Regions from separate parts of the Arthrobacter sp. B1I2 genome, predicted to be linked through region 3. Evidence: riboswitches for the same ligand, from Rfam matches in the RefSeq annotation. Region 3 holds a riboswitch; each other region holds the start of a gene.
The links. A riboswitch is a leader RNA that binds a small molecule or an ion and turns the genes downstream of it on or off. The one in region 3 is predicted to bind S-adenosylmethionine.
Positions count from the first base shown of each region.

Region 1: linked by a shared signal. The riboswitch ahead of QFZ57_RS06520 (DUF1737 domain-containing protein) and the one ahead of metX (homoserine O-acetyltransferase MetX) in region 3 are both predicted to bind S-adenosylmethionine.
Region 2: linked by a shared signal. The riboswitch ahead of QFZ57_RS12285 (aminotransferase class V-fold PLP-dependent enzyme) and the one ahead of metX (homoserine O-acetyltransferase MetX) in region 3 are both predicted to bind S-adenosylmethionine.

Region 1 is NZ_JAUSYC010000001.1:1,403,481-1,410,421, forward strand. It holds gene QFZ57_RS06500 (UDP-N-acetylglucosamine 1-carboxyvinyltransferase) at 1-477, shown strand, start outside; gene QFZ57_RS06505 (glutamate--cysteine ligase 2) at 547-1,773, shown strand; gene QFZ57_RS06510 (O-succinylhomoserine sulfhydrylase) at 1,912-3,120, opposite strand; gene QFZ57_RS06515 (rhodanese-like domain-containing protein) at 3,121-3,531, opposite strand; gene QFZ57_RS06520 (DUF1737 domain-containing protein) at 3,528-3,803, opposite strand; SAM riboswitch class IV at 3,817-3,932, opposite strand; gene QFZ57_RS06525 (hypothetical protein) at 4,120-4,374, opposite strand; gene QFZ57_RS06530 (TetR/AcrR family transcriptional regulator C-terminal domain-containing protein) at 4,602-5,306, shown strand; gene QFZ57_RS06535 (pyridoxamine 5'-phosphate oxidase family protein) at 5,340-5,804, opposite strand; gene QFZ57_RS06540 (aminodeoxychorismate lyase) at 5,864-6,793, opposite strand; gene cls (cardiolipin synthase) at 6,888-6,941, shown strand, end outside.
Region 2 is NZ_JAUSYC010000001.1:2,625,895-2,632,835, reverse strand. It holds gene rsgA (ribosome small subunit-dependent GTPase A) at 1-603, shown strand, start outside; gene hisN (histidinol-phosphatase) at 648-1,460, shown strand; SAM riboswitch class IV at 1,624-1,737, shown strand; gene QFZ57_RS12285 (aminotransferase class V-fold PLP-dependent enzyme) at 1,775-3,193, shown strand; gene QFZ57_RS12280 (class I SAM-dependent methyltransferase) at 3,257-4,015, shown strand; gene QFZ57_RS12275 (metal-dependent transcriptional regulator) at 4,062-4,775, shown strand; gene QFZ57_RS12270 (fluoride efflux transporter FluC) at 4,783-5,202, shown strand; gene QFZ57_RS12265 (fluoride efflux transporter FluC) at 5,199-5,597, shown strand; gene QFZ57_RS12260 (hypothetical protein) at 5,662-6,039, shown strand; gene QFZ57_RS12255 (S1C family serine protease) at 6,101-6,941, opposite strand, start outside.
Region 3 is NZ_JAUSYC010000001.1:3,849,205-3,856,145, reverse strand. It holds gene QFZ57_RS18000 (bifunctional o-acetylhomoserine/o-acetylserine sulfhydrylase) at 1-1,156, shown strand, start outside; SAM riboswitch class IV at 1,292-1,407, shown strand; gene metX (homoserine O-acetyltransferase MetX) at 1,420-2,535, shown strand; gene QFZ57_RS17990 (MFS transporter) at 2,714-4,096, shown strand; gene QFZ57_RS17985 (zinc-binding dehydrogenase) at 4,100-5,245, shown strand; gene QFZ57_RS17980 (LysR family transcriptional regulator) at 5,264-6,166, opposite strand; gene mmsB (3-hydroxyisobutyrate dehydrogenase) at 6,306-6,941, shown strand, end outside.

The sequences.
Region 1 (6,941 bases), 2.4 Mb from region 3:
GAGATTTCCGGCGAGTACATGGCCCGCAATGGGCGCACCCGGCTGGTGGACGTCACCACCAAGCCCTCCGAGCTGCGCGCCCCCGAGGACAAGATCCACCCCATGCCGTTCCCCGGGCTGAACATCGACAACCTGCCGTTCTTTGCGGTCATTGCCGCCAACGCCAGCGGCCAGACCATGATCCACGACTGGGTCTACGAGAACCGGGCGATCTACCTTACGGAGCTGAACCGGCTCGGCGCGCAGGTGCAGCTCCTGGATCCGCACCGGATCTACGTTAACGGGCCCACCAAGTGGCGCGCCGCCGAGGTGGGCTGCCCGCCCGCGCTCCGTCCGGCCGCCTGCCTGCTGCTGGCCATGCTCGCCGCGCGGGGCGTGTCCGAACTGCGGAACATCTACGTCATCGAGCGCGGTTACGAGGACCTGGCGGAGCGCCTCAACACGATCGGCGCCAAGGTGGAGTACTTCCAGGACTGATCCGTTCATGCTTCGTCATGAACCGCGGGCCGCAGTCCCAATGCCCGCCCTCTGCCGCAGAATGTTCGTATGCGTACGTTCGGCGTAGAGGAAGAACTCCTGATCGTTGATCCGGAGTCCGGAGAGCCGCTTGCCCTGGCTGACGCCCTCCTTGCCGGCCACCACGTTGCGGCGGACGATCTTCCCGTGGACCAGGGTGTCCACCATGCCGGAAACCACGCGGATTACGACGACGAGATGGGCTTGAGTGCCGAGCTGAAGCTTGAGCAGATCGAGACCCAGACCCGGCCGTGCCTGGAGTACGGCGGCCTGCTCGAACAGATCCGCGCGGGCCGCGCGCTGGCGGACCAGGCCGCCAGGAAGCATGGCGCCCGGGTGGCGGCACTGGCCACCTCGCCCATGGCGTCCACCACCCACACGACGCCTGACCCCCGCTACGCCCGGATGCTGGAGCGCTTTGGCCTCACCGCCCAGGAGCAGCTGACCTGCGGCTTCCACGTCCACACGTTCATCGAGTCGCCGGACGAAGGCGTGGCGGTCCTGGACCGCATCCGCGACAAGCTGGCGGTGCTGACGGCCCTGAGTGCCAACTCGCCGTTCTGGAACGGCGTGCCTACCGGGTTCGAAAGCTACCGCACCCAGGCCTGGAACCGCTGGCCGACGGCGGGGCCGGCAGGCATCTATGGAACATACCTTGCCTACCGGCGGGTGGTTACACGGCTGCTGGAGAGCGGCGTCATGCTCGATGAGGGCATGCTGTATTTCGACGCCCGGTTGTCCCGCAACCACCCCACCGTTGAGGTTCGCGTGGCGGATGTGTGCCTTCGTTCCGAGGACGCCGCGCTCATCGCCGTGCTGGTCCGGGCGCTGGTGGAGTCGGCCAGCAGGGAATGGCGCGACGGTGTGGATCCCGCCCCCGTTCCGACCGTCCTGCTCCGGATGGCTTCCTGGCAGGCCAGCAGTGCCGGACTAAGCGGTGAACTCCTGGACTTCGGCAACTTCCGGCCCGCGCCGGCCGCGGATGTCGTCCGCTCCCTGGTGGATTACCTGGCCCCCGTCCTGGCCGAACAGGGCGAGCTGGCGCTGGCCCGGCAGGGTGTGGAGGACATCATCGCCCGCGGAACCGGGTCCGCGGAACAGCGACGCGCGCGCGACAAGGCCCTCGCCGGGACGCCGCCGGAGGACAAGGGATTCGGTGCGGTGGTCCGCCAGGCCGTGCACGTGACAATGCGCGGTGCGCTCGATCTCCCAGACGTGGAGGACACGCCGGAGTTGCTCCGGGTCCGCCAGTCCTGACCCACGACTGGCTTGTTCATTCCCGACGCGCAGGCTCCTTTTCGCGACGCACATATTGTGCGCGAAAGGGAATCTGCGCGTCGCAAATGGGGATGCGTGTCGCGAAACGCCGAAAGCGCGACGGCGGCAAGCGTCCAGCTAGATCTGCTTCAGTGCCTGTTCCAGGTCGCGGATGAGGTCGTCCGCGTCCTCCAGCCCCACGGAGAGCCGGACTACGCCGTCGCTCAGGCCAATGGCGGCGCGACCCTCCGGCCCCATGGCGCGGTGCGTGGTGGTGGCGGGATGCGTGATGAGGGACTTGGAATCACCGAGGTTGTTGGAAATGTCGATGATGCGCAGTCCGTCCAGCAGTGCGAAGGCAGCTTCCTTGCCGGAGCGCCCACCGGAGGGAGCGAGCTCGAGGGTGAGGACCGTACCGCCGGCACTCATTTGCTTTGCCGCCAGTTCGTACTGCGGGTGCGACCTCAGCAGCGGGTACTTCACCCAGCTCACGGCAGGCTGTTCTTCCAGCCACTCTGCGAGCCGCAGGGCAGTGGCGGAGGAGTGCCGCACGCGCAGGCTCATGGTCTCCAGGCCCTTGGTCAGGACCCAGGCGTTGAAGGGCGAAAGTGCCGGTCCCGTGTGGCGCATCAGCTGCTTCACCGGCCCGTCGATGAATTCCTTGGTGCCCAGGATGGCGCCGCCCATGACCCTGCCCTGCCCGTCGATGTGCTTGGTGCCGGAGTAGACGATGACGTCCGCGCCGAAGTCCCCGCAGCGCTGCAGCAGGGGAGTGGCGAAGACGTTGTCGGCCACCACCTTGGCCCCAGCGGCGTGCGCCAGTTCGCTGACCGCGGCGATGTCCACGATCTCCTGCATGGGATTGGACGGGGACTCGAAGAAGACCGCGGTGGTGGGCTTGGAGAGGGCCTCGCGCCACTGGTCCAGGTCCGGGCCATCGACGAAGACCGTCTCAACGCCCCACCGGGGCAGGATCTCGTTCAGGATCACAAAACACGAACCGAACAACGAACGGGCGGCCACCACGCGGTCGCCGGCAGCCAGCAAGGCGCCAAGCGCGGTGAACACCGCGGACATGCCCGACGCCGTCGCGAAGCACGCTTCCGTTCCTTCAAGGAGGCGAAGCCGCTCCTGGAAGGTGGCCACGGACGGGTTGCCGTAGCGCGAGTAGACAAAGCGCTCGTCTTCGCCGGTGAAGGCGCGTTCAGCTGCTGCGGCGGATTCGTAGACGAAGCCGGAGTTCAGGAAGATTGCCTCGGACGTTTCCTGGAAGTTGGTGCGGTCCAGCCCGCCGCGGACGGCCTGGGTGTCGGGGTTCCAGCCGGGGGCGTCTTGGTTGAAAGCCACTTAGTTCTTTCCGAGGTTGGTGGGCAGGCCGCGGTTCTTCCAGCCATTGACGGTGCGTTCGCCGTAGCGGTCCGGCTCGCCTTCAAAGCCTTCCAGCACGTTGTAGGACGTGAAGCCGGCCTGCGTGGCGGCGGTGGCAGCCGCAACCGAACGGGCACCGGACCGGCACAGGAACACCAACTCGGCGCCCGGGTCCTCCGGCGCCTGCTCCTTGAGGTCCTTCACGAAGTCCGGATTGGGAATGCCGCCGGGGAAGGTCCACTGGATGAACAGCGGATCATTGTCCGTAGCTTTGGTGTCCGGGATGCCGATGTGGGCCCATTCGCCCTCGGTACGGACATCCACCAGGATTGCGCCCTGCTCCAGCTTCTCCCACGCTTCCTGCGGCGTCAGGTCCCCTGCGTAGCTCACGCGTGGCCCTCGCCGTCGAACTCGCCCTCAAACTCAGCATCCAGCTCATCCACCGCAGTGGCCACCGCCGCGTCAGCCGAGGCGATCGCAGCCGGAAGGACCACTGCCTGCGCCACGATCACGCGGGTGCCGTTGAACGTGGCCGCCGGACTGCCGTGCAGCACATAGCCCTCAGCCAGTGCGGCGGAGATCCGCTCGCAGAAGGCACGGTCGTCCGGGCCCGTGATCAGGCGGTAGGACAGTTTTTCTTCAGGGACGGGCGCGTCGGACACGACGGATCTCCTTCTCTCACGCTTGCAGCTCGAATCGGTCGATATGCCGAGTATTCACCTGAGGCACCCCGCCGCGAAAGGGAGGGTTGCCGACCGGCCAGTCAGGGCTTCACACCGGTACTCATTACTCCCCAAAAACGTAACACCTGCCGCGCCAAGCCGCACCGCCGCCGCCGTCATGTTCCGTAATTGAGCTGATGGCAAGGCGATAGGGTTCTTACCGGGGAGGCATGAAAAATGCTGCGGCACGTGCGTGCCGCAGCATTTGATCATGTGCCACCGTTACCCGGCGGCCTCCTGCAAGCCCAGGCGGACCCTATACAAGGCCGGGGTAGCTGGTCAGGATGTAGTCGGCAGCGGCCGGGCCCTTCATGCGAAGCCCGTTGCGGCGCGGCGAAATCCGGTATTTCATGGCTTCCCAGAAGCTGGACTCGGTGCCGGGCGTCTGCTCGTTGATGAAGCACCAGCTGGTGTACAGCCCGTAAAGGCGGTCGCGGTCCAGGCTGGAATCGGATGCCTGGTCGGGGTAGGTGGCTTCGTTAAGAAAAGTATCGAACTGCGAATGTGCCATGACGGCTCCCTTCGCTAGGTGCGCGGCGCCGCCGTTCGGCTACAGCAGCAGATCCGAGGCCCTGCACGGTGGCCATCGGATCTATAGGTCGTGTCCCGTCAAACGCATCGGGGCCATCAGCGGTGTCAGCGCTTCTCTACGCTGTAGACTTTACCCGTAGACTACAAGTGAGGCAACCGTCTCGAATCATCACCCCACGGTGACGGCAGGCAGCGAGGACCCAACCAATGATTTCCGCCAAAACTTCCGGGCCTGGCAGGCCTAAAACGAGGTTGAGCAGGGAGGTCGTGCTGGCCAAGGCCCTGGAGTTGGTTGACGCCGAGGGGCTGGATGCGCTGACCATGCGCCGCCTGGGGCAGGAGCTTGGCCGGGACCCGATGAGTCTTTACCGCTATGCCGAGAACCGCGCCGCACTGCTGGACGGTGTTTCCGAGCTGGTACTGAATCAGCTCGGGGTTCATCCGGACGACCCTGACTGGAAAGCCCAGCTGCGGAAAATCGCCCATGATCTGCGGACCCTGGCACTCCAGCACCCCAACGTGGTCCCCCTGCTGGTGACCCGGCCCCTTTCCACGCCGCTGGGCCTGCGTCCGCTGGGCACGCTGCGGCCCCTTGAGCAGATCCTGTCCCTGCTGGTGGCAGCAGGGTTCGAACCGGCAGATGCGCTCCATGTCTACCGCGCCTACTACGGCTTCCTTTACGGGCACATCCTGAACGAACTGCAGGAATACGTGGTGGACCCGGAAGAGAACGAGGTGCTGCTGCGCCTGGGGCTCCACCGCCTGCCCGCCACGGAGTTTCCGCGGCTGCGTGCCCTGGCGCCGGCGCTGGCTGAGTATGACGGCGCCACGGAGCTTGACCAGGGACTCACCATCCTGCTCTCCGGGCTGGAAGCGCAGCTGTCACGGCAGGCCTCGGTTTCCAGAGGCTGACGGGCCGCGCTGAACCTGGTTTACAGGGCGGTGCTATTCGAATGACGCCCTGCGCTGGTCCTGGAGGCGGGTGTTCCAGATGTCCGGGCGGTTCACCTGGAACCTGCGGCCGGTCAATGCCTTGGCGTTCAGCCTGATGTAGTTTGCCTTTTCGCCGGGCTGCCACGGCTCCAGGCCGAGGCTGTCAACGGCATCCTTGACAGTCTGGTCCTCGACGATCTCGGTATCGCCCCGCACCACTACGCTCCAGGCCTGTTCGGTGGCGGGATCGTAGCCGTCGATTTCCAGCGCCGCCGGCCGCTCCATCCTGGCGCCCCAGAGCTTGGAGCCAGGCGCCGTGCGGAAGAAGATGCTGCGCAGGTGGACAACGTAGTTCACGGGGAAGATCTCGGGATGTTCGTCCACCACGATGGCCAGCCTGCCCACGATGTCATTGGCAAGGAGGTCCCAGCAGTCGTCAAAGGACAATTTCTCGATCGGCAGCTTTTGCGAGTCCATGCTGCACACCTTACGGGTGATGCCGGGACGGCAAAAGGGGTGGCCCTGCCCGTCGCGGACTAATGGATGCCGGCGAAAAGTCCGCTCAATTCGGTGGTCAGTTCCTTTTGGACGGACGGGGCACCGATCTCCTTGCCGTCGATCCGGTTCACCGGCGCCAGCAGCCGGACGCTGGAGATCAGCCAGACTGCATCGGCGTCCAGAAGGTCCTGCGGCTCAAGCGGGCCGTAGCCCAGCTCCCAGCCCGCCGCCTTGGCTGCAGCGAAGAGCGCACCCTGGGAGGTCCCGGGCAGGATGCCGCTGTCCAGCTGTGGCGTGATGAGGCGCTTCACCGTCGTGCCGTCGTCGGACTTTTCCACATGCGCCATCAGCACTGTGGACGTGGGGCCTTCCAGCACCCGGCCATCTGAGGAGGTGAAGATGACGTCGTCGGCGCCCTGTTTGTGCGCGTAGCGCAGCGCTGCCATGTTGACGGCGTAGGAGAGCGTCTTGGCCCCCAGGAGCAGCCAGGGCGCCCGTTCGGCCACGTCACTGTCGTAGCCCCGGTCAAGGAGGATGACATCAATGCCCGTTTCCCGTTGCCGCCGCCCGGCAGCCCCTGGCGGCGAGGCCTGTACCCAGGCGGTGGGGGCGGGCGCACCCTCCACGCCGCGGGTCACCACCAGTTTGACCACCAGTTCATCTGCCGCAGCGTCTGCCGGCGGGTTCTCCGACCGGTGCCGGGCAACGGCAGCCGCAATGGCACTCCGCCACACGTCCTGGTCCGGGATGTCCAGGTCCAGCGCCCGGGCGGAGCCGGCAAGCCGGTCCAGGTGGGCCTGCATCTTCCGCACGGTTCCACCCACGGCCAGCATGGTCTCGAAGACCCCGTCGCCTCGCGTAACGCCCAGGTCCGTGACCAGCAGTTGCGGCTTGGCGGCATCGGCCACCCTGCCGTCGGGGAAAGCGGGGTCAAGGAAAACGAGAACCACGGGGGCTGGAGAGGTCATGGCACCAGCTTAGTGCGGCACCGCGGATAAGCTGGGCGGAGTGCCCGGGCCGGAAACCGTCCCCCGGAGCCGAATATCCCCGGGAGTTATTGACGTGTTGTGGCCTTTTTCGCTTGCCGGCACCGCGCCGACGTGGGTTGTGGTGCTC
Region 2 (6,941 bases), 1.2 Mb from region 3:
GAGTTGCTCTCCAACTACACCCACCTGGACTTCCCGGTCATCATCAGCCGGACCGCGGACTCGCTGGCCTCGGGAATCGACGCGCGCTCCGACGACGGCCTCTCGGCCCGGCTGGACAGCGCGGCGGTGGCCGCCCTGCGCGCCCACCTCGACGGCAAGGTCACCGTGATGCTCGGGCACTCCGGCGTCGGTAAATCCACCATGGTAAACGCGCTGACCGGCGCCGAGCGGGCCACCGGCGGAGTGAATGCTGTGACCGGACGCGGCCGCCACACGTCGTCGTCCGCGCTTGCCTTGCGGCTGGCAGACGCGCCGCCCGGCAGCTGGATCATCGACACCCCCGGGATCCGTTCCTTTGGCCTGGCGCATGTGGACCCGGACCGGATCCTCCGCTCATTCCCGGACCTCTCCCCCGGCATCGAGAAGTGTGAACGGGGCTGCAAGCACACGGCAACCGCGGTGGACTGCGGCCTCGACGACTGGGTGGCGGGCGGACACGCAGGTCCCACGGGCGCGGCCCGGCTGGCATCATTGCGGCGGCTGCTCGGTACGGACCCAAGGATGGAAGCACAGGAAACGAAGGAGCTCGGCAGCGTCAACTGACGCGTTCTCCCGGCAGAAGCGTCCGCAGACGGTAGTTTGGAACCATGATCCAACCCGCTTCGAGCTACAACGATGACCTGCGCCTGGCCCATGTCCTGGCCGACTCCGTGGATGACCAGACAATGAGCCGCTTCAAGGCACAGGACCTCCATGTTGAGACCAAGCCGGACCTGACGCCGGTCACCGACGCCGACAAGGCCGCCGAGGAAGCCATCCGGGGCCAGCTCTCCCGCTCACGCCCCCGCGACGCCGTCCTGGGCGAGGAATTCGGCAGCACCGGCCACGGTTCGCGGCGTTGGATCATCGATCCCATTGACGGGACCAAGAACTTCGTCCGCGGCGTTCCGGTCTGGGCCACGCTGATCGCCCTCGTCGACGAAGGCGAGCCGGTGGTGGGCGTGGTCAGCGCCCCGGCCCTTGGGAAGCGCTGGTGGGCCGCGAAAGGCATGGGCGCCTACATGGGACGGTCCCTTGCCGCAGCCACCCGTCTCCGCGTGTCGGACGTGTCGAAACTCTCCGACGCCTCCCTCTCCTACTCCAGCCTGGGGGGCTGGAAGGAACGCGGAAACCTGGATGATTTCCTCGGCCTCACCGAGGACGTTTGGCGGACCCGGGCCTATGGGGACTTCTGGTCGTACTGCATGGTGGCCGAAGGCTCGGTGGACATCGCCTGCGAACCGGAGTTGAACCTCTACGACATGGCCGCCCTGGTGCCGATCGTGGTGGAGGCCGGCGGCCGGTTCACCTCGCTCGAAGGCGAGGACGGCCCGTTTGGCGGGAACGCCCTGGCCACGAACTCGATCCTGCACTCAGAGGTGCTCCACCGCCTCAACCCCTACCTGGATGATCTGCTGTAACTGCCGCAGCCTCCCCGTGAAATAGCCGCGAAAACGAATATTGCGATGCCGGACGCCTTCCAGGGGAGGTGTCCGGCGTCGTTTATTCGGCAGTGCGTAACAAAGCCCTTAACAATTGCCGCGGCTTCAGTCCGGGCCGCCCCATGTCCTACGCTTTTATGCAGGTCACGAGTGCCAGCGCAAAACCCCGGTTTGCTGGCCGGCAACCCTCCATTCGCGGTGGGGTGCCCCGGGTGACGACCAGGCCGGTCCGGAGCGGATACGGCAAGCGCGGATTCCCCTATGCCGGAGTCCTGTAACCAAGTGAGGTCTCTGTGACAACTGCCACCGTATCTCCCCAGCCCGTCACTGCCGAAGCCGCCGTTTCTGGTGCACGCCAGGCCGTTGCCGGCCGGCCGCTCGCTGCCGTCACCGGCGCCGAGATCCAGGCGCCCCTGATTTCGGGTGGCCACGTCCGGTACGCCAACCTCGATTACGGCGCCTCCGCCCCGGCACTGTCCGTGGTATCCGCCTACCTGAACGAGATCCTGCCCTACTACGCGAGCGTCCACCGCGGCGCCGGCTACGCCTCCCAGATCAGCACCTCCGTGTATGAGAACGCGCGCACCATCGTCCGCGACTTCGTGGGCGGCCGCCCGGATGATTCGGTCATCTTCACCCGCAACACCACCGACTCGCTGAACCTGCTGGCAGGTTGCCTGCCGGTGACTGATGGCCGCCCCGACGGCGACGTCCTCTACCTGGACATCGAACACCACGCCAACCTCCTGCCGTGGCAGGGCGTCCCGCACCGCAGCATCGTTGCCGCGGACACGCTCACCGGCACCCTTGAGGCCGTCCGCGCCGAGCTGGAACAGGGCGGCGTCAGCCTGCTCGCCGTCACCGGCGCTTCCAACGTCACCGGCGAAATCCTCCCCATCCGTGCATTGGCCGCCCTGGCCCACCAGCATGGGGCACGGATCGTGGTGGACGCGGCCCAGCTCGCCCCGCACCGCCGGGTGGACATCAGCGCGGACGGCGTCGACTATCTCGCCTTCTCCGGCCACAAGCTGTACGCGCCCTTCGGCGCCGGCGTCCTGGTGGGACGCCCCGACTGGCTGGACGCAGGCGTCCCGCACCTGGCCGGCGGCGGCGCCGTCAAGGAAGCACGGCTCGACGGCGTCAGCTGGGCCACCGGACCGGCCCGCCACGAGGGGGGCTCGCCGAACGTCCTCGGGGCCGCAACCCTTGCCCGTGCCACCCAGGTCATCGCCGGACTGGACCAGGAACGCTGGCATGCCCACGAGTCCGCCATCCGGTCCTTCCTGGTGGAGGGCCTCCAGGGCATCGACGGCGTCACGGTCCACCAGATCTTCAAGGACACCAACCCGGAAACAGACACCATCGGCGTGGTCAACTTCTCCGTTGAGGGCTACGACGCAGGACTGGTGGCGGCCTACCTCTCGGCAGAGCACGGTGTGGGCCTGCGCGACGGGCGCTTCTGCGCGCATCCCCTGCTGAAGCGCCTGGGCCTGCCATCCGGTTCCCTCCGCGCAAGCTTCGGGGTGGGCTCACGGCTCGAGGATGCAGAGCGCCTGCTCGCCGGCATCCGGACGCTGCGCAGCAACGGACTGGGATGGGACTATGTGGTGGACGCCGGCCGCTGGGTACCCGTCAACGATTCCCGTACCTACCCGCATTGGGCCCCCAACACGCCGGGAACGGCCGGCGCTGCCCCCTGCACGGACGACTGAGAAGTCCAGCGGATGCGGTAGATTCGGAAGGTACCGCAAGGCGTTGACTGAAGGAGGCCAGGGGTGGTTCGGGGTGGCCCCAAGCTCGATCACGGGCGGCGCCGGGAGCTCGGACAGAGCTTCCAGGACGGCGGCAGGCACTACCAGCGCGTCCGGCCCGGCTACCCTGAAGAGTCGGCCCGGTGGCTGGTGCCCGCCGGAGCCCATGACGCCCTCGACGCCGGCGCCGGTACCGGGAAATTCACCGCGTTGTTGCTGGACATGGGACTGGCAGTCACGGCCGTGGACCCCTCCGCGGACATGCTCACCCAGCTCAAGGAACACTACCCCGCTGCCACGGCTGTGCCCGGGACTGCCGAGGCGACAGGCCTGCCCGATGCCGGCTTCGACGTCGTCACCGTTGCCCAGGCGTGGCACTGGTGCGACGCCCCGGCCGCAAGCACCGAACTGGCCCGCGTCCTGCGGCCGTACGGAACCCTCGGCCTGGTCTGGAACCAGCTGGACACCTCCGTGCCCTGGGTGCACCGCCTCTCCCGGATCATGCACGCAGGTGACGTGTACCGGCCCGGCCACAAACCCGTCGTCGGACCTGAATTCCAAGGGCTCGAAGGGCACGTCACCCGCTGGGAGGACAAAGTCAGCACCACGGATCTGATGGAACTCACCAAGTCACGCAGCTACTACCTGCGGGCCGGCGAGGCGACGCGGGCCAAGGTCCTGGCCAACCTGGACTGGTACCTGCACGAACACCTGGCCTACAGCCCCCACCAGGAACTCGACCTTCCCTACCTCACTCTGTCGTGGCGGGCCGTCAAGGCATGACCGGCGCATCCCGTACGGCCCCCGCCGAGCCGGTAGGCTTGACCGTGTGAAGACCGGCGCGCCCTCCTCCTCGATCGAGGATTACGTCAAGGTCATCTATTCATTCACTGAGTGGCAGGACAAACCCATCACGTCCTCCCAGCTGGCGCAGCGGCTTGGCGTGGCAAATTCCTCGGTTTCGGAAATGGTCCGCAAGCTCAAGGACCAGGGCCTGGTGGACCACAAGCCGTACAGCGCCGTAACGCTGACCGAGGCCGGCTTGCGGCTGGCCCTGGCCATGGTCCGGCGCCACCGGTTGATCGAGACCTACCTTGTCCAGCGGCTCGGCTACAGCTGGGACGAAGTCCACGATGAGGCTGAACAACTTGAACACGCCGTGTCGGATACGTTCATCGAACGCGTCGCGGCCAAGCTCGGGAACCCGAAGCGTGACCCGCACGGGGATCCAATCCCCACAGCGGACGGCCAGGTGCTGATGCCGCGCGCACACCTGCTCGCCGAACTGGACCAGGGACATACCGGCAGGATCACCCGGATCAGCGACGACAACCCTGAACTGCTCCGCTACCTCGCCGCCCAGGACATCGACCTCGATGCGGAAGTTGAGGTGGTGGGCCGGCGTCCGTTCGGCGGCGCCCTGGTGGTGCGGATCGGTGGTCCCGGCGGCGTCCGCGAGTACGACCTCGCCGATGAGATCGCTTCGGCGCTGTGGGTCTCCACCGACGCCCCGCATGCCGGCTGCGTCCTGGACGGTCTCTGACGTGGCGATGCCCAACGGCCGCGCGTGGCTGGCTGTTGCCGTCGGCGGGCTGCTCGGCAGTGAGCTGCGGTATGGGCTGGGGCTGGCATTCCCGGACGGGCCCAACTCGGTGCCGTGGGCCACGCTGAGCATCAACATCAGCGGCAGTTTCGCGCTGGCTGCGCTGACCACCATCTGGATGGCCCGCCCGCATACGGCTTTCTGGCTGCGCGCAGGGCTCGGGCCGGGCCTGCTGGGCTCCTTCACCACCTTTTCCGCAGTCATCTTCGCCTCCGACCAGCTGGCACGTGCAGGTGCGCACCCCGTATTGCTCACGTACATGGGGCTGTCGCTGCTCCTGGGTCTCGCGGCCGCCGGCCTGGGCTGGCGGTCCGGCAGGCTCCTCGCACGAAACCGGCTCAGCTCCCGGAACCGTGTCCGGCGATGATCACGGCAGCCCTGGTGGGGGTCTTTGGCATGGCCGGCGCGCTGCTGCGGTTTGGGATCGACAGCTGGTTCGCCCACCACAGCAGCATCCGCAGCGTCCGGACGGATGGCCGTGGCGCGCTGCACTGGCCCTGGGCCACGCTGGTGGTCAACGCCGTAGGCTGCTTCATCATCGGCCTGGCACACGGCCTGACCGCCGGACTGGGGCTGGGCGCCGAATGGCAGGTGGGACTGGCCACCGGGCTGGCCGGCGGCCTCACCACTTTCAGTTCGTGGACCACCGCCACCGTCCGGTTGCTCAGCGAAGCACGGTTCGGTGCCGCGGCCCTGAACGTGGCAGTCAACCTGGGCCTTGGCTTTGCTGCGGCGGCCGCGGGCATTGCGCTGGCGTCCTGAGTGCGCTGTTTCCATTGATGTCCCCCGGCCTGCGATTTGGCGGCCTCCCGTATGGTGGAAGGTGATGATCAGCAGACGCGACGCCGCAATAACCCTTGATGTTCCCCTGGAAATGGCTCAGCGCCACGGCCTGCCCAAGTGGATGACGGAGGCCGAGCTCCGCGGCATCCTGGACAATCCTCCGCCCTGGCTGGTCCAGTCGCGTGCCAACCGGACGGGCAAGCGGCCCGTGTGGGTTCACCTGGAATGCGCCGTCTGCGGTTATGAGGAAGCGGCCCGCCCCAAGAAGTGGTGGCCGGACTTCACCTATGTGGTGTGCAGCCACCATGCGCCTTCCGACGTTCCTGCCGTGCGCCCGGGCTGCGTCCGGAGTGAGTACGACGGCGTGGGGACGCGTTTCGTGGGCATCGCGGACGTGGAAGCGCCGTCGGTCAGCCCTTAGCCCCCAGTCGAAGGACCCGGCGGCGAGGTGTGCGGCACCCAGTTCGGGCCGCCGTCGCGCATCATGCCGCGCCGTTGCCCGTCATTTCCTCCGGGACGGCGATGAGGTGCAGTTCGGTGCCATCGCGCAGGACGGCAACATCGAGCGGCTCGCCGATGGCGTCGGAAAACAGGAGCCGCTGCAGGCTCTCGGCGTTGCTGACGGGGCGGCCTCCGGCTGTGATTATGATGTCGCCCGCCGACAGGCCTGCCTTGCCGGCCGGTGAACCGGGCAGCACCTCCACCACGCGGAGCCCTTCGCGCAGCCCGCTGCGGATCAGGGCGCTGGGGCTGAGCTGGATCGGGGTGCTGACAAGGCCCAGGTAGGCGCGGCGCACCCTCCCGTCCGATAGCAGCGCGGAGATGATCCTGCGGGTGGTGGCGTTGATCGGTATGGCCAGCCCCAGGCCGGCACCGGCTACAGCGGTGTTGATGCCGACGATCCTGGCGCGGGTGTCCGCGAGCGCTCCACCGGAATTTCCGGGGTTCAGGGCCGCGTCTGTCTGGATGACGTCCTCGATGACCCGCCTGTTGCCGCCGGACCAGACCGGGATGGCCCGGCCCAGGCCGCTGACCACACCAGCGGTGACTGAACCGGCCAGTCCCAGCGGGTTGCCGACCGCGACCACCAGCTGCCCCACGCGCAGGGTCTCTGCGGCGCCGAATTCCGCGGGCGGGACCTTGGGCCGCGAACCGTGGACCACTGCAAGATCGGACAGCGGGTCCGTTCCCACCAGTTCAAGCTCCATCCGGCTCCCGTCCCCGAAGACCGCGTGCCCTTTCTGCGTTCCGGCCACCACGTGGGAGTTGGTGAGCAGATATCCGTCCTCGGTGAAGAGCACCGCCGAACCGGCGCCCACCCTG
Region 3 (6,941 bases):
CACCCGGATCGGCAACCCGACGCAGGATGCCGTGGAACAACGGATAGCCAGCCTTGAGGGCGGTCTGGCCGCTTTGCTGCTGAGCTCCGGGCAGGCCGCCGAGACCTTCGCGGTACTGAACATTGCCGAGGCCGGGGACCATATTGTGGCGAGCCCCAGCCTTTACGGCGGAACCTACAACCTCTTCGCCCACACGCTGAAGAAGTTCGGCATCTCCGTTACTTTCGTGGCCGATCCGGACAACCTGGACCAGTGGCGCGAGGCGGTCCAGCCGAACACCAAGCTCTTCTTCGGTGAAGTGGTGTCCAATCCACGCCAGGATGTCCTGGACATCGAAGGCATCTCCGAGGTTGCCCACCAGGCAGGCGTGCCACTGATCGTGGACAACACGCTGTCCACTCCCTACCTGATCCGCCCGCTGGAGTGGGGCGCGGACATCGTGATCCACTCTGCCACCAAGTATCTTGGCGGCCACGGTTCCGCCATTGCCGGCGTGATCGTCGACTCCGGAAAGTTCGACTTCGGCAAGGACCCGGCAAGGTTCCCCGGATTCAACACCCCGGACCCCACCTACAACGGCCTGGTCTATGCACGCGACCTTGGAGCTGATGGTGCGCTGGGTGCCAACCTCTCCTACATCCTCAAGGCCCGAGTCCAGTTGCTGCGCGATTTGGGCTCGGCGGTGTCCCCCTTCAACGCCTTCCTGATTTCCCAAGGCCTGGAAACGCTGAGCCTGCGGGTGGAGCGCCACGTTGCCAACGCCACGGAAGTGGCGCGCTGGCTGGAAGGAAGGGACGACGTCGAATCCGTCGCCTACGCGGGGCTGCCGTCCAGCCCTTGGTACGAACGTGGCCGCAAGTACGGGCCCAAGGGGACGGGCGCCGTCGTCGCCTTCAACCTGGCCGGCGGGGCGGAAGCGGGCAAACGCTTCGTCGACGCCCTGGAGCTGCACTCCCACGTTGCCAACATCGGCGACGTCCGCTCCCTGGTCATCCACCCGGCGTCGACCACGCACAGCCAGCTCTCCCCGGAGCAGCAGGTGATAGCCGGAGTCCACCCGGGACTGGTCCGGCTGTCCGTGGGCCTGGAGCACATCGATGACATCCTGGCCGACCTGGAAGCGGGTTTCCGCGCAGCCAAGGGCGCCCAAGGCTGAACAGGCGCCTTAACTGCGCCCGCTCAGGCGCCCGCTCAGGCGCGCCTGAGCGGGCGCCAGCGGCCGGCAATCCGGGAAGTCACAACCAGTCACACTCTTGGCCTGGAGCGGGGGGTGTTTCGTACACTCGAACCAGGTCATGAGTGCCAGTGACAGCCCCGGCTTGCTGGCCGGCAACCCTCCATCCGCGGTGGGGTGCCCCGGGTGAGGACCTGGCCTGCCGGTCAAATGACGGCGGGCAAGCGCGTAGAAGAGGTCTTGCCATGACGGTTACCGTCGCCCGAACAGCCATCCCCGAACAAGGAATCGTCCGTTACGCCTCCATCGGGGGACTGGAACTTGAAGCCGGTGGCTACCTCCCGGATGTCACGCTGGCCTACGAAACCTGGGGCACGCTCAATGCCGACGCCAGCAACGCCATCCTGATCGAGCACGCGCTGACCGGAAGCACCCACGTGACCCGCGGCGACACCGACGAAGAGGGCTGGTGGGAACAGCTGGCCGGGCCCGGCGCTCCGGTAGATACGGACCGTTTCTTCGTGGTGTCCATCAACATCGTGGGGGGCTGCTACGGCTCCACGGGACCGTCGTCGCCCGCCCCGGACGGAACCCCCTGGGGCTCCCGCTTCCCCCTGGTCACCCTGCGGGACAGCACCGTGGCGGAGGCCCGGCTGGCAGACCAGTTGGGCATCAACAGCTGGTTCGCGGTCCTCGGCGGATCCATGGGCGGTGCCCGCGCCCTGGAATGGGCCGTGACGTACCCCGAGCGGGTGCAGCGCTGCGCCGTCATCTCTGTAGGGGCCGCCAGCACGGCAGAACAGATCGCCTTCGCGCAGGCCCAGACCCTGGCCATCCGGCAGGACCCCAACTTCAACGGCGGAGACTACTACGGCGGCCCCTGCCCCGAAGAGGGACTGGCGCTTGCCCGGCGCATCGCGCACATCACCTACCGGTCCGCCGCGGAACTGGAAGGCCGCTTCGGCCGCACACCCCAGACGCCCGAGTCGCCCCTGAAGGGTGAGGTGCTGGCCGCCCGCGGCCGCTACCAGGTGGAAAGCTACCTGGACCACCAGGGCAACAAGCTCGTAAAGCGCTTCGACGCCAACAGCTACATCGCCCTGACCGAGGCGCTGATGAGCCACGACGTCTGCCGGGGCCGGGGGACCCTGGCCGAGACGCTGGCCCGGTCCACCGCACGGTTCCTCGTGGCCGCCGTCGACTCCGACCGGCTCTATTTTCCGTCGCAGTCCCAGGAACTGGCCCAGGCCCTGCCCGGCGACGTCGATGTCCACATCATCCAGGCGCCGATAGGACACGACGGGTTCCTGACCGAAATCGGGCAGCTGGGCAACCAGTTGCGGGGCAGCTTCCTGGTCTAGCCAAGCCGGAAAAACCACGTGCGTGTGCATTCCTGCAGATGCGTTCTGCACTAATCGGCGTTGAGGTTGCACCGCAGGCAGACCATACTCAATCGAATCCGGCGTTCGTGGTGTGCATCACACCCGGCCGCCATTGACCGGTCCCCGTGGTGTCGATGACGACACCGAAGGAGTTCGCATGAGTACGGAAAGCTCCGCCGCAAGGCGTACAGAGGAAAACGACGTCAAGGCTTCAGGCCTTAAGAAGGTGGTTACGGCTTCCATGGCCGGAACCGTTGTGGAGTGGTACGAGTTCTTCCTCTACGCCTCCGCCGCCACGCTTGTCTTCGGCAAGGCCTTCTTCTCCAACGCCGGCACCGAACTGGACGGCATCATCGCCGCCTTCCTCACCTACGCCGTAGGGTTCGTGGCACGCCCCATCGGCGGCATCGTCTTTGGCCACTTTGGCGACAAGTTCGGCCGCAAGCAGCTGCTGCAGCTAAGCATCATCCTGGTGGGGGTGTCCACCTTCCTCATGGGCTGCCTGCCCACATTCCAGCAGATCGGCTACTGGGCTCCCGCTCTGCTGGTCGTGCTCCGGTTCGCCCAGGGCTTTGCCGTCGGCGGGGAGTGGGGTGGCGCCGTCCTCCTCGTCGCAGAGCACAGCCCCAGCAAGTCCCGCGGTTTCTGGGCCAGCTGGCCGCAGTCCGCAGTGCCGCTGGGAAACCTGCTTGCCACGGCCGTGCTGTTCATCCTGTCCTCCACGTTGACCCAGGACGCTTTCCTGGGGTGGGGCTGGCGCGTAGCGTTCTGGCTGTCCGCGGTGATTGTTGTGATCGGTTACTACATCCGGACCAAGGTCAACGACGCCCCCATTTTCCTGGAGGCCCGCAAAGAGGTGGACGCCGGCCACAAGGGCTACGGTGTGGCTGAAGTGTTCCGGCGGTACCCGCGCGGCGTCTTCACCGCCATGGGCCTGCGCTTCGCGGAGAACATCCTGTACTACCTCGTGGTGACGTTCTCCATCACCTACCTGAAGACCGTTGTCCAGGCAGATACCACCCGCATCCTCCTCCTGTTGCTCCTCGCCCACGCCGTCCACTTCGCCGTCGTGCCCATGGTCGGCAAGCTCTCGGACCGCCTGGGCCGCAGGCCCGTCTACATGGCCGGTGCGGTCATGGGCGCCACCTGGGGCTTCTTCGCCTTCCCCATGATGGACACCAAGAACGATGCCATCATCCTGGCTTCCGTCATGATCGGTCTCGTGTTCCACGCCTTCATGTACGCAGGGCAGCCTGCCATCATGGCGGAGATGTTCCCCACCAGGATGCGCTACTCCGGGGTCTCCCTGGGTTACCAGGTGACATCCATCGTGGCAGGTTCCCTGGCGCCGATCATCGCCGCCTCGCTGCTGGGCACCTACAAGTCCTCCGTCCCCGTGGCTGTCTACCTGCTCATCGCCTGCGCCATCACCGCCGTCGCGGTCTTCTTCCTGAAGGAAACCCGCGGCATCTCGCTGCACGACGTGGACGCCGCCGACGCCAAGGGCACCGCCGACCTCCTTGCCGCCAGCAAGAAGTAAGCCATGAAAGCCGCCGTCCTGTACTCCACCGTTCCCTCGGCGCCCAAGGCGGGAGCCGCCCCGGGGACGGAAAACTATGCCGACGCCCGGCCGCTGCTGGTGCAGGATCTGGAGCAGCCGGAACCCCGTGCCGGTGAGCTTGGTGTTGCCATCAGCTACTCGAGCCTGTGCCATTCGGACCTCTCGGTGGTGGACGGTTCCCGGGTACGGCCCCTTCCCATGGCCTTGGGCCACGAGGCGGTGGGGCGGGTGGTCTCCGTGGGCGAAGGCGTGCCCGACGTGTCCGTGGGGGACCACGTGGTGCTGGTCTTCGTTCCCAGCTGCGGCCAATGCCGGGCGTGCCTGGCCGGCCGGCCCGCTCTTTGCCACCGCGCGGCAGAGGTCAATGGCTCCGGAGACCTGCTGCATGGGCCGGCGCTCTTGCGGACGCCGGCGGGGGAGCGCATCAACCACCACCTTGGCGTCTCGGCCTTCGCCGATTTCGCAGTGGTGGCGCGGGAATCAGTGGTGGTGATTGACGACGACGTCCCGGATACGGTCGCCGCGATGTTTGGTTGCGCCGTGCTCACCGGAATGGGTGCCGTCCTGAACACCGCCGGCGTCAGCCCAGGGCAGTCCGTGGCAGTTTTCGGCCTCGGCGCGGTGGGCCTGTCCGCCGTCATGGCAGCCCGCCTCGCCGGGGCTGCCGGGGTCATTGCCATCGATCCGAACCAGGGCAAGCACCAGCTGGCCCGCGACGCCGGTGCCACTGCGGTGGGAACGCCGGAGGATGCAGCCCGGCTGATCACGGAAGCTTCCGGTGACGGCGTGGACGTTGCCATCGAGGCCGTGGGCTCAGCCGGCGTCATCGCCTCCTGCCTGGAGCTGGTGACCCGCGGCGGTGCCGTGGTCTCGGTGGGCCTGCCGCATCCGTCCGCCCAGTTGACGGTGCCCGCCCTGCAGTTTGCCGGGGCGGGCAAGCGGCTGCTGGGCTCCTACATGGGGGATGCCGTGCCGTCGCGGGATATTCCGAAGTACCTGGCGTACTGGCGGGAGGGCAGGCTGCCCGTTGACCTGCTGCACACCGACACGCGGCCACTGAGTGAGATCAATGAAGGTCTGGATGCGCTGGCGTCCGGGCAGGTGGTGAGGCGGCTCTTCCGGGCCTGACCCTTCAGAAGACAGTACTCACCCTGCCAGCAGCCCGGACCGCTCCTTCACTTCCTCTTTCAGCGCCGCAATCACTGCCTGCACGGGCGCTGACCGGAGTGACTCCGGGCGTGCCACCGCCCAGATGGGAAGTTGCCGCTCAAAGTCGGCCGCCAGGACGGGAACGAAATTGTCGCACTCTGCCGCCATGAAGTTCGGCAGCAGGCCAATACCCGCACCCTGCCGTACCGCCTCCATCTGCGCAAACACGCTGGTGGCCTGGAAGCTTGTCCGCGGCACCGGAAGCTCGGACGACCAGCGCGGCCCCAGCTCCGCAACCTGAAGTGCGGACTCGACGTACGAGACAAAGCCGTGCTGCCCCACGTCGTCGAGCGTTTCCGGCAGGCCGTGCCGGGCTGCGTAGCCGGGGCTGGCGTAAAGGCGCAGGTAGTAGTTGCTGAGGAAGATGGTTTGCGCGGTGGTGACGTCGGCCCGGCCCACCACGATCTCCAGGTCCACCCCTGACCGGTTCTGGCTGACTTTCCGGGTGGCGCTCAGCATCTCGATGTTCAGCTGCGGGTTCTGCTGCTGGAGCCGCACCAGCGCCGGGGTGACGAACACGGCCCCCACCCCATCTGTCGTCGCGACACGGACCAGGCCGGCGAGCGCGCTCCGGTCCTGGCTGATCAGGCCGGACAGTGAGCCAAGCGTGGCCTCGATTGTCTCGGCGGCTTCCACCGCGGCGGCACCAAGCTGCGTCAGCTCCCAGCCGTGCGGACTGCGTTCCAGGGTGCGGCCGCCCAGCTGCTTGTCCAGGGCCAGGATGCGGCGGGAAATGGTGGTGTGGGTTGTTCCCAGCGTTTCCGCCACGGCGTTGAAGCGGCCAAGGCGTGCAACCGTCAGCAGGATGAGGAGGTCGTCAGGGCTGGGCAACCGTCTCAGGTCCACGCCGGTCCTTCCATTAATGTGCAGCAATGCACATGGCCTCTGTGATTTTTCCCCTTGATTGCACTCTAGCAGGGTGTGATCGTTGACACGGACGGCCGGCAGCAACGCCGGAATGGAGCAAAGGAGCTTACGCATGGCAGTTATAGGTTGGATCGGCCTGGGCAACATGGGCGGCCACATGTCAGTGAACCTGGTGAAGGCCGGGCACGAGGTGCGCGGCTTCGACCTCAACCCGGCGGCCCTGGCAGCGGCGGAGGCAGACGGCGTCAAGCGGACCACCAGTATCGCCGAAGCGGTTGAGGGTGCAGACGCCGTGTTCACCATGCTGCCGAAGGGCGAACACGCCCGTACGGTCTATCTCGGCAAGGATGGCGTGCTGGCCCACGCGGACACCCGCACCCTGCTGGTTGACTCCTCCACTATCGACGTAGCCTCCGCCCAGGAACTGCACGACGCCGCTGCTGCCGCCGGTTTCCGCTTCGTGGACGCCCCGGTCTCGGGCGGCATGAGCGGTGCCGAGGCGGGAACACTGACGTTCATGGTGGGCGGTGAAGAGGGCGCCGTCACGGACGCAACGGGCTTCATCGGCCCCATGGCGGCCAACGTCATCCCCACCGGCGGCCCCACCACCGGGCAGGCCGCCAAGATCTGCAACAACCTGATGCTTTTCATCAATCTTGCTTCCACCGCCGAAGGCGCGGTGCTGGCTGACCGGCTGGGCCTGGACAAGCAGGTGTTCTGGAACATTGCCTCGGTCTCCTCGGGTGAC